DNA from 3 places in the Paenibacillus sp. F4 genome. Region 3 is predicted to be linked to each of the others. Evidence: predicted binding sites of a transcription regulator. Region 3 holds the regulator's gene; each other region holds the start of a gene.
What was found. The regulator LexA, encoded in region 3, represses DNA repair genes until DNA is damaged. The targets are predictions, from matches to a motif close to CGAACATATGTTCG.
Positions count from the first base shown of each region.

Region 1: the regulator LexA is predicted to act here: its motif matches at 1,817-1,830, upstream of C1T21_RS06805 (YolD-like family protein).
Region 2: the regulator LexA is predicted to act here: its motif matches at 1,545-1,558, upstream of C1T21_RS22625 (YolD-like family protein).

Region 1 is NZ_POVS01000008.1:185,346-189,393, forward strand. It holds gene C1T21_RS27805 (hypothetical protein) at 1-87, opposite strand, end outside; gene C1T21_RS27250 (hypothetical protein) at 196-333, opposite strand; gene C1T21_RS27255 (hypothetical protein) at 455-616, shown strand; gene C1T21_RS06800 (hypothetical protein) at 1,074-1,709, opposite strand; gene C1T21_RS06805 (YolD-like family protein) at 1,870-2,205, shown strand; gene C1T21_RS06810 (hypothetical protein) at 2,271-2,984, shown strand; gene C1T21_RS28430 (accessory gene regulator ArgB-like protein) at 2,935-3,459, shown strand; gene C1T21_RS27810 (hypothetical protein) at 3,456-3,581, shown strand; gene C1T21_RS06820 (hypothetical protein) at 3,592-4,048, shown strand, end outside.
Region 2 is NZ_POVS01000019.1:151,272-155,319, reverse strand. It holds gene C1T21_RS22640 (hypothetical protein) at 190-387, opposite strand; gene C1T21_RS27475 (hypothetical protein) at 492-629, opposite strand; gene C1T21_RS27470 (hypothetical protein) at 752-913, shown strand; gene C1T21_RS22635 (LexA family protein) at 1,007-1,225, shown strand; gene C1T21_RS22625 (YolD-like family protein) at 1,598-1,930, shown strand; gene C1T21_RS27465 (hypothetical protein) at 2,833-3,009, opposite strand; gene C1T21_RS22620 (helix-turn-helix domain-containing protein) at 3,212-3,571, shown strand; gene C1T21_RS27460 (hypothetical protein) at 3,645-3,797, shown strand.
Region 3 is NZ_POVS01000015.1:73,707-77,754, reverse strand. It holds gene C1T21_RS17330 (HAD family hydrolase) at 1-395, opposite strand, end outside; gene C1T21_RS17325 (hypothetical protein) at 551-1,060, opposite strand; gene C1T21_RS17320 (DUF896 domain-containing protein) at 1,181-1,387, opposite strand; gene C1T21_RS17315 (LysM peptidoglycan-binding domain-containing protein) at 1,496-1,864, opposite strand; gene lexA (transcriptional repressor LexA) at 2,053-2,679, shown strand; gene C1T21_RS17305 (hypothetical protein) at 2,963-3,265, shown strand; gene C1T21_RS27400 (hypothetical protein) at 3,502-3,666, shown strand; gene C1T21_RS27395 (hypothetical protein) at 3,708-3,848, shown strand.

The sequences.
Region 1 (4,048 bases), on a different contig from region 3:
AACAGCCTTCTCCATTGGTGTACATCCGGTTTTTACTCTTTCCGCAAATTTAGCACGAAGCCAAATGATAAATTGTTCGTTATTCATGCCTTCCTACCTCCCACGTAAGGCCGCCGCCAGATTGTTTATATAAGTCCGTTATGTTATGATTGGGTATAGAAGGCGCTATGTAAGCCGCCCTCTACCAAGGAATCCTTAACGTTTGCGCCGCACGCGTCGTTTGGTTCCTTTTTTGTTTTTCTTGCTCTCTTTAAACACTTTGACCAAACCGATAATTGCAGTTATCAGGTTTGTGAGTGCTGTGGAGAGCAAGACCCAATCTATTGCTCTCAATTTATATCACCTCCTTACATATTCTATTTTACAGCATTTAAAATGCTTTGTAAATAGTTTTATTGAGTGTTGCAAAAATATTTTAAATGCTGTAAAATTCGCATAACAGGAGTGTGATTTTATGGCTGGAAGACCACCGAAAAAAGATAAGAAGATTAGAGAGGCTATCTATTTTGAGCCGGAATTGTTGGAATGGCTCCAAGAGAAGGCAGAGCAAGAGAAATGTACAGTAAGTGTGTTGGTAAATAGGATGACTGCACAAGCAAAAGAGCAGGAGGGATAAGGCCTCACTGCTCTTTTAAATAAAAAAAAGCCCTCGACATGAGGACTTGTGGTATAATCTGGATTGGACAACGGGTGGGGGTCACGGCGCAGCCTTCTGTAAAGGAGGTGATTGCCGCCATGACTGCACTTGGTACGCTTTATCTGCTCTTGAAAGTAACTGCAACGGTACTAAGCCTTTGGTTTAGTTCTCGCAAGTTTTTCCGATGGATCAGACGTAGACGTAACAAGCGCAAAACCCACCGCTAAAGGTTGGTCGCCTACGGTGGGTTTTGCTGTAATCACAGTAATATATGCGCGCCGCGAAGGCACACTTCGTTGTTCTAGGGGAGAGTTGCGTCTCCCTTATTTCTATTCTTATGTTATCATATCTATTCTATACAGGCAATGTAATTGCCTTTGTTGCCTATAGTCAAATATTAAAACCCCGGATTGCTCCGGGGCTTTTTTATTTGAGTTTATTTAAGCTCAAGTTTAACTGAGTATTCTTTTCTCTTTTGATCCATACCCAGTCCATCACCTTCAGTTACATACCATTTGATTTTAACCCATTTAATATCTGCGGCATGGCCGCGTTTCAGGAACCAAATTACATTTCCTTCTTTTATAACGCCTTCTTCAATTTCCCCGCCTATGTGGTCGGACAATACCATTTCGGGTTTTAATTGCTCACCAGTTGAAGTAACAATTTCGGCTTGGTCTGGGTAAGTGGTGTATAGGTTTTTGGTGGTATTTTCAATTTTAAATTTAACCCCAACAGCAGATGCAGTGAAATCGTTTGGGTTCTCTTTTTTAGGGGCGCGATCCGTTACTACTACTTTTTCAATACTAGATTTAACACCATTCCACGTGTCTGTCCATTTTGCATCGTTGTAATATGTCCAAATGTCGTCGGCCTTTTTCTCTGCTTCAGCAGGCGCAGCACCTTCTTTAGTAGCCGCTGGTTCAGCCTTTGGAGTGTCCTTAGCTGGCTGGCTTTCTACTTTGGCCTGTGTAGGAGTTTCATCCTTAATTGTAGTCTTATCAGCTCCACATCCTGCAAGCAAGACCACTGCCGCGATAGCTGCAACTGTGATACCTAATGTCCTTTTCAACTTTCTTCCCCCTATTTAACCAAAAATTTTATAGAATTAGTATATATGACCTAGGAATATTTTTCTAGTGCGAAAGTTTTAGATGTGGCATATAAAGACTCTTGTGCGGAACAAATGTTCGCTATATAATTTGTGCATAACAATACAGGAGGCGGATTCAATGGGAAAGAAACTTGAGGGTAATGGATTATGGGAGAGTTCACGGATTATCCTGCCGGAACATAAAGAGGGATACTTACGTTTAATGAAAGACCGTCAGCGGCGCGGTAAACCGGAGCTGGATGACCAAGAGGTGCAATTGATTGAACAGGCGCTAATAGACTCTTACAACTCACGCCAGCCTGTCAGCGTGACTGTATTTAGCCCGTTTGACGATGAGGTCATGACTGGTGTGATAACAGTAATCAACACGGCTAGACGCGAAGTAAAGCTATCTCGTGGGGAAGATGATTTTAGTTGGATTAAGCTAGAGGATATTGTTTCGACAAATTTTTAAAATCTCTTGCTTACGTCATGCGCCACTATATAATTAAGGTAGATTAATTAGATAGGCGGTGTGAGGTGTTAAGTAATTTGCTTTATATAATTATTGGGGTGTTTGATGCACTAGCTATTCTTTTGCTGCCTTTGGCATTGTATATGCTCCCCATAAAGGACTATAAGTATAAGATTATCCTTTTTGCTGTTGCTATATCTCTTGTATCCTTTTTGATGCGGATTGTACTAAACGTACCTAAGTTGGACTTACCTTTGCAGTATGCACTATTTTCAATGTTTTTTCGTTTAGGATTAAAAATAAAATTGCACTGGTCTGCTTTTATATTGGGAGTTGCCATAAGTGCCTATGCCACTATGCAAATGGCTATTTTTTATGTATATAAGTTTTTTGACATGATGCAGATTGGCGTATTAAAGGAAAACGCCAATCTGCAAGTGTTTTTGTTGCAAGGTACATCTATACTTATCACTTATCTTATAGCCGCACTTTTTAAGTTATATGGAACTGGGTTTTCCTTTATATCGGCGCCTCCCCATGATTTTATCTGGAGAGAAGACTATAGAACGAGAGAAAACAAAATGGTCTTAACAAGCACTCTGTTTTCGACAGTAACGATAAGTTTGGGAGTAATACTGTTATACTATTTAAATCCACTTGCAATACTGCTGGTGTCTGTATTCACTTTTGCCCTTTCTTATATCTTCTCCAAAAGGAGTGATGAGGAAGATGCTAGAAAAGCTCTCGAAGCGCATCGCAACCGCAATAAAAAAAGCTGATCCAGACGGACCCGGAAGTGTGGAGGTATTAACTTACTCCATAGGTATAAAACTTAATTGGTACTCGGGTCTAATACTAACGATCCTATTTGGTTGGATAGTGGGTGAAGTATTAAATTCCCTATTAGCATTCTTCTCATTTGTAGTTCTGCGGAAATTTTCGGGAGGGCTGCATTTCAAATCTCTAACAGTCTGTGCCATTTTTTCGGCTGCACTTTTCGCAGCAATTCCTTTGATACATTTGGGACATGATGGCACGTTACTTCTTACGGCCATATCGGCAGTAATTGTCCTTTGTATAGCCCCTCGCAAATCGGAGGACCTTAACCCTTCGGGGTTGGATCCGTATTTAAAATGGATTTCGTTAGTTATTGTATTTAGTAATTTTTTAATCCAATCCCCCGTAATTGCTTTATCTTTCACGGCACAGACCGTTCTCTTATTACCCTTGTGGAAGGGAGGTGAGCAACGATGAAAAAGGGAATCGCACGTTTTGTATCAAAAAGATTGGTACAAGATGCAGAAAAATCCTCTAAATGTGAAAAAACGCTTGTAGGCGCAATGCCAGTACCGCAAGAACTAAAACTAAAGAAATGATTTAAACCCAATGGACAACGACAACAGAGAGATTTTTGCACCGGAAGTTTTGCCAGATGGGCAATACGGAGAACGGTATTCGTTTTTTGAAAATGATTTAGTGTGTGTAGAACGATGGATACCGAAGTCAAATTATGAAATACCCTTTTTTATTACAATGGATGGAAACTTCACTGCTCCAACAACACACGGGGAATTCGCCGATGGATTCCCCAATTTCCTTAGTCTGGATACTGGTAATTTAGTGAATTTAAAAAATGTCTCCAGAGCGGAAATAGGCGACTATGGAGGTAAGGTTTTTTTCGGTGGAACAGACATGCATACCAGTGTTAACAAACTTAATTCAGTTATATTGGCTAAACTATTAGAAGCCGCAAAAAAACGTCCGGATGATCAGCGTTTTATTGTGGGCACAGTTAATTCTAGGTCAGGTCTTTTTCCTGCTAAAGATATTTGTTATCTGGATA
Region 2 (4,048 bases), on a different contig from region 3:
AAGAGGAAAAAGTAGCACATTAAAAAGCTCTGCTAACCTTAATTGGTCGGCAGAGCTTGTTTGTTATTTGAAGTAATTGCGGACATTCAGTAATAGCGCGGCGAGGCTTATTACCAGGCCAGATATAGATATGGTCCATAAGATTTCATCATACATAGAGTTACCTCCTATAGAGGGGCATATAGCCCCTTATTGATAATTGTTAGCAGCCTCCAGTTCTTGCATTTTTGAATTTACCGAGTTGTGAAACATGATGTGCCAGTTACTATTCTTAAATTCTTTGTAATCTTTCGCCGCTCCTACCTTTTCAATTGGATGGCCCAACTCCTTCATTGCGCTTTCTAGCAAAATTACATTCTGCTTTGTTGCTCTGTACTTTTTAAACATTATCATTACCTCCCTACGTAAGGCCGCCGCCAATTGTGTATGTCAATCCGTTATGTTAAGATTGGGTGGAGATGGCGCTATACTAGCCGCCACCTCGGGTACTTTTAACGTTTACGCTGCCCGCGTCGTTTAGGTACCTTTTTCTTTTGCTTGCTCTCTTTAAACACTTTGACCAAACCGATAATTGCAGTTATCAGGTTTGTGAGTGCTGTGGAGAGCAAGACCCAATCTATAGCTCTCAATGTGTATCACCTCCTTACATTCTCTATTTTACAGCATTTAAAATGCTTTGTAAATAGCTTTTTTGAGTGTTGCTAAAATATTTTAAATGCTGTAAAATGTGCGTAATTAGGAGTGTGATTTTATGGCGGGAAGACCACCGAAAAAGGATAAGAAAGTCAGAGAGGCTATTTATTTTGAGCCTGATCTACTTGAATGGTTACAGGAGAAAGCCGAAAAGCAAAAATGCACTGTAAGTGTTATAGTCAACCAGATGGTGGAAAAAGCGAAAGAGCAAGAGGAATAATAATTAGTCCTCATTGCTCTTTTTTGTTTACATTGATAAGAACGTTTGTTCGTTATATAATGAGTTCATCCAAACATCAAGGGGTGACATCCGATGAAATTGACATCAAAAGAACTGAGAGCCTTGAGTTATATTGAACAATTTATCGAGGTAAGTAAATATCCGCCAACGGTTCGAGAACTACAAATAGGGCTGGGGCTAGCATCTACATCAACAGCATACGGGTACATGGAGCGCCTACAAAAGAAGGGCTATATTGAACGTGGTGAAAATATGCCGCGTGCACTTAAGGTGTTGCCTTATGCTCACTGATCGGGAACGGAAATTACTCCGCATACTTTATAACTACTCAGCCGGTCGGCGGCGTTTGCCAACCATGAAAGAGTTGGAGATAAAGACAGGTAGGCATACAGAGGACATAAAGGCGGGGCTGCTTGCCTTGGAACAAGACAACTATATTGCATGGGATAACAAGAGCGATACCCGCCACATCATGATAATAGAGGGCTGGGATCGCGCTCAAAAGATCGTTACACCTCCTGGCTCTGCTAATAGGTACTATACGGAATATTAAGCCTCGGATTAATCTGAGGTTTATTTTTTTGTGTACTGGAAAACATATCCCTTGTAAGGAACAAGTGTTCGGAATATAATTTCTACATAACACATCAGGAGGCTACATAAATGTCTAAAAAATTAGAAGGTAACGGGTTATGGGAAAGCAGCCGGATTATCATACCAGAACATAAAGAGGCTTATCTGAAGCTCATGCAGGATCGCCAGCGGCGCGGCAAACCTGAGTTGGACGACCAGGAGGTACAATTGATTGAGCAGGCTCTAATAGAGTCTTACAACTCACGTCAGCCTGTCAGCGTGACCGTATTCAGCCCGTTTGATGATACGGTTATGACTGGTGTAGTTACGTCGATTAACACCGCAAGACGCGAAGTAAAACTGTTTCGTGGTGAGGATGATTTTAGTTGGATTAAGCTAGAGGATATTATATTGGCAGGCTAAAACTAAAGTCCTAGTCTTGTTTTTTTTGAAAAATTGGAATTTATGTTGTTGTTGCTTAACTGTGATAATTTAATTTATTGCAGGATTCTGTATTTAAATGTTAAAGTCTTAACTTATATCGAGGTAGGGGAATGAGTAACGTGAACGAGATTACGGAGGATAAAAGGCTTTTAAAAGCAGAATAACGAGGAATACTTAATATTGCTGATAGAAATTAAGTTGTGCAGTTTTAGAAGATGGAACACGTATCATGTCAACTGGTGCGGTATTTAGAGCTTTTAATAGAACTAAGATGGGAAGACTCAAAAACGATGTTAGAGTAACTGATGTGCCTAATTTGTCCAGTTTTATTGACGCAAATAATCTTGTCCCTTCATTAATGTAAATTAAAGAAGTGTTTAAACCCTGTTGTATACATAAACAAAAGTAAAATCGCACAAGGATATCGAGCAGAGATAATTCCACTTATGTAATGCTTACTTGGAGGCAAGAGACGTCGGCGTATTAACTAAGCAACAAGAGGCACTGGCTATAATGAGTGACATTTTGGTTCGAGGTTTGGCGAAAGTTGGAATAGTTGCTTTGGTTGTATGAGGCGACTGGTTACCAAGATGTCAGAGAAAGAGATGAATTGCAACGTATTCTTAAAGCATACATTAGTGAAGAATTACTACCATGGACGAAGATGTTTTCAGATGAGTTTATTTAAGAAGAAATATGGCGGACAACAAGAATTTGGCTTTGAAGATAACGATTAATTCTTCCAATACACTAGAAAGCAATATGATCATTCTGAGGACCCTAAATTTTCCTAAATAATCGGGCCAGATGAATCTAAGATCCTTAGAAAGTTATTCTATTAAAGGCTCTTCCACATATTATTGGAATGAGCTTTTATTCTTTCATAAATGTTTATTCCTGAGCATAATCCCCTCTTTCTCAACGAAAGCGTGTTCTACACCTATTTCTAGTGTCAGTACCAGAGCCTTACACTTTGCTATGATACTTGGAAATTTACCTGGATCATCTCCTATAACGGTTCCGTTCTTGTCTATAACTTTTTCTGATACAATCTTCATAGAATCCTCCTCTAAACTTATTTAAGATACTCTTATTGTATGTACCTTTATCCATAAAAATAGGGGGAGATTCAAATGCATATTAGTCAGTTTCCGCAAGATGTACAGGATTTCATCCACGAACTTTGTGCAAGGGCGATTTTAAGAGCTATACGTAATGGAACATTTGTTTGTGATGTATCTTCTAAAAAGGAGAGATAGCATGAGGAATAAAAGGGATTTTTTCGAAAAACTTTTAAAGGACATTGACCAATACATACAGGAAGAAGTTGAAATACACTACAGAGAAAAGATATTAAATGATAGTGAACATGAAATGTCGGCTGTGGCCAAAGAAAGAAAAACATTAAGATCACTACCAGATGTACTTACTGCTAATGATATCGCTAAATATATGAGCATTTCAAGAAGTACCGTATATGAACTATTCAGAATTAATGAGGATTACGGTGGTATTCCTAATTTTTCAGTGGGTAACAGTAGAAGAGCCATGAAAAGCGACTTTTTAGATTGGATTGAAAAACGTAAACAAGAACATAGAGATAGTTATAGTAAAGAATAGATTATTCAGCCGCTTTTTGTGCCGTACTAAGATTTTTTTGTTCAAATAAAAATATTGATCTGGAGGGATACAAGTGGAAGCAGGAACGAAGAAGATTGAAATCAAGATAGTCAAACTCAAAAGCCATGGTATACTGGAAAAAATCCAACACCCTGAAGAGTGTTGGATTTTTAAGTCTGGGGATGTTATACAGGAATACGGAGAATTGGATCTTCTATATGTTTAGATGAGTTATCAATTTGATGGCTAGGAACTTTTATGTTATGCAGAAGGCCAATACATTTTAAGGAATGTCGAGTAGTAGAAGATGAAATCAAATATCACTATTTTGAATTGGATGAAGATTGACAATTACATGAAAAACAAAAGATTTTCCTGGAACAAAATTAGGGGATAAGAGGCTAATTCGTTTTTTACGAGTGCTGTGAATTTGATGTGAAAAACGATGTTAATTGCTATTATTTTAGTTTAAAAGAC
Region 3 (4,048 bases):
GGACGCGCGCGTCTTTCCGAAGCAAATTGGGTAGCCAGCTTTTCCGCCAACTTCTCATTATCTATCCCTAGTTGCTGAAGTCCTCTGCGCCATGATTCCTTTCGATAAACAGGGGCCAACTGTTCCAATTGGCGGAATTCAGGTTGCTCACCTACTGTAAAATTCGCCCACAATCCTTCAAACGGATTAATGCCGATCATTTGAGTAAAACTAAAGGTTTCATAGGATTCATACAAAGCACGTGCTTCCTTACGTACGGCTTCCTCCAGAGTTTTCGGATTAACGCCTGCTTCACGGGAGCCTGTTTGGCACGCTGCATCAAATGCCTCTTCTACACTACGTTCATCCCATAAAAGGGTATCATCAAGATCAAACATTACCGCCTGAATCGTCATCTGAATTATCCACTCTCTTTCCACAGTATATGTACACCTATTTGCTCGGTTAAGTATTTGAATCGTTATGTGTGCCCATATTAAGCAAGCGGCCGCAGCATGTTATATGAAATAACATCATACGGCCTTTGTTAAAGAGCTACAGGCTAAATCAGTTATTTCTTGTCCACCTGTATCTGATTGGATAGCGCAAACTTCTCAAGTCGCTCTGCAATGGCATCCGTGTCATAGCGACCTAATGATTTAGTAAAAATGAAATTACCGCCCTTACCTTTTCTTTCAACGGTTACGTAACCCTTTTCAATCTTGATGGCTTTCATGTCCCCTGCCGTCATTGGACGTTCTCTACCACCTTTCAGCATATAGAGAGTATCCTTTCCCACTTTCAGATAAGGACGACGGATGAAAAAGATAACAGCCAGCATCAAGTAAAGGCCGAATACAAGCCAATCCATCCCTCGCATGCCAGTCTTAGTCAAAAAGTAACTCATAAGCATGTACAATACAGAAAGACCTGCCAGCATAATTGGCACAGTAATGTTACGGCCACGGAAAATATCCATTGCAGAACCTGCGCCGTTAATGGTTTGAATGCCTTGCTTTTTGCGCGATTTATTTAAATGCGCTGTGTTTTTGCGTACTTTTCTTTCAAATGATCGGGCCATCTCTCAATTCCTTCCCAGATATATTACAATAAAACAATTGCCTCAAAGCTGATCTATATAGATACCATGAAAGGTACCTAAAACAAAAGGCAAATTGTAGGCTTGGGCGCTTTAACAACATTAATGCTTCAGCCCGTCATTTCCCTTCGATGTATCATCGTCCACAAATTCAATCGTCTCAAGCTGCTGCCGAAAATTACGGCGAATGTTACCTAAATAAATTTCCCGAAGATTGGCGCGCTCTGTGGCTTCCTCTTCCGTCAAACCCTCGGATTTTGCTTTGCGCGCTAATTCATTAATGCGCTGTACCAAGCTGTCTATATCCAAATTGTGTCCCCTCCATAAAAGCAAAGATATAATACACTTTGACATGTAGAAAAGAGCTTGTCAAGGCTCCCGTATTACGCTCCCTGACAAGCTCTAATAGTCTATAGATCAGAAGTTAGGAAGCTTGAGTACCTGACCTGCCTGCACTCCCCGATCCTCCAAACCGTTAATCCGCACAATTCCTTCTATATATACCCGTGTATCCATTCGTTCCGGTTTATGATTTGCGGCAATCTCCCACAACGTATCCCCGGGTTGTACGGTCAGTTTAGTCACTTCTTCCTTGGAAGCTGAAGGTGCCGCGAAAACCGTAAGTACACCTGCCCCTGCAATCCAAGCAACAATCACTATAATAAGAAGCTTAAGTAAAAGAGTATTGGTAATAATCTGCATAAAACGCGCCCTACCCTCTTTTCGGGTCTCCTGTAAATTTTCTAAATTCATCGGGAAAATACTTTGATAAGTGCTATATTTCATCATTGGCTGTGTCCTCCAAACGTTTGTTCTTATGTTTTCACAATATAACACGAACATTTGTTTTGTTCAATAGAAAAGAGAACAAAAGTTCGCAATTATTTTCAGGGATTATTTAGAACTTATGTTTGTACGAACGGAGGTTCTATGCTATAATTTTCCCAAACGTTACTAAATGGGGTTGATACGGTATGTCTAAGATTTCGAGCCGCCAGCAGGCCATTCTTGAATTTATCCGCAATGAAGTGCGTCTAAAGGGGTACCCCCCTTCTGTACGCGAAATAGGCGAGGCTGTCGGATTAGCCTCCAGTTCTACGGTTCATGGTCATTTGGATCGTTTAGAGAAAAAAGGACTCATTCGCCGCGATCCTACAAAACCACGGGCTATTGAGTTACTCGGTCAAGACGAATCGGATAACAGCAACTTGATTAATTACTCCATTAGTCGTGTCCCCGTCGTCGGCAAAGTAACTGCTGGCCTTCCTATTACGGCGACAGAAAATATTGAAGATTACTTTCCTCTTCCCCAACACTTTGTTGGTGAGGATAAAATATTCATGTTATCTGTTGTAGGCGAAAGCATGATTGAGGCTGGGATTGCTAACGGAGACTATGTAATCGTACGTCAGCAGCAGACCGCTGATAATGGTGATATTGTTGTAGCTATGACAGATGAAGACGAAGCTACAGTTAAAACCTTCTACAAAGAAAAAGATCATATCCGGCTTCAACCTGAAAATCCAGCCTTTGAACCGCTTCGCCTGACACACGTCAGCATTTTGGGCAAGGTTGTAGGACTCTTCCGGGACTTCCACTGATTTCTCGTTCTTTCTTCCCCGTTATTCTATCCACTAATACAAAACCGGCTGCCTAGGGCAAGCCGGTTTTGTATTGCTATTATGTTTATTATGTATCTCACAACTATTTTTTCATTTCAGCAACCTATTCCTATTTTTTCTACTATAAAATCAGCCTCCCCATCTCAAATAATCCCCCACTGATCTTGAGCAACTATACTGTCATGGGCAAAACTAATAGATCTTTCTTTGATTTGGATAAATATGGTATATTAATTACTCATAGCTCTGTAGGAGGAATTAAATGAAAAAAATTATAATTTCAGTGTTTGCTGTGATATTTATCGCCATAAGCTGTGTAGTTCCAACAATGGATCATTTGTATGCAAAAGAGAACTCACACATAACAACCTACGATCGTATTCAGTACATACAAATACTTATCCATTTCAGGTATTTAGAAAAGCAACTTGAAGCTGTAATTTCCGAAAGAAACAATTATCCAGAAGACAGCCAAGAATATAAACAGCTCTCTGAACAACTGAATCATATTCTTGCTCAAGAGGCGTACTACGAGAAAAAAATTAATACTCTTAATAGTAAATAATTTTCAAACTAAACTGCATATTATTTATCTACACTATTAGACTCATGCCGACCTGCCTGTAACCTTCTCCTGCAACGTAAAGTTGAAATGGCGAAGACAGGCTCGCATGAGGTTTTTTTGTTAACCATTAGGAATATAGGTACCAGCTTCTTTTGGCTTTTAATAGATTTATGCTGATACATTACTATCACAATTGACATATGTATATAGCAGACCTAAGCAAAGGAGATATGCAGATGATCAGAAATAGAGTTAAAACGTATAAGCATCGCATCGGGAAAAACAGATATCTGGTCGTTAAAGTCTTTCAAGCCGCAGCTGCTAAAACAGGAAGCGGAAATGCACTAGCAACCAATGCCTTGAATATCAAAATTTCCAAGCGTAAGCATAAACACCACTAAGATTCATCCGTACCTTCATTTCCTTGAAGGGAGGTGATCATATGAGCAGAAGACATTGCAGACGTGATTTGAGAAGAAGAAGATCAAACATCCGTTCGAATCAAAGAGCCGTTGCGCGTGCAAGAGGTAACGCACTGGCTGTTAATCTGTTTAGCGTAAATGATAGACAACGCAGACGTTAATAATCGTTTTCAAGCAAAAGCAGGAAGGATTCTTCCTGCTTTTTTTGTGTTAAACAGCAAACCTAACTACTGCTATGAATCGTTTAAGCAAGCGGACGAGATCGTAGAATATCACACATAGTTGAACAGTCGTTACAGTTTTGCTCTTTTTATAAATCTAACAGACAGGAAAACGTGGTTCTCTTTTAGAATAGTGTGCA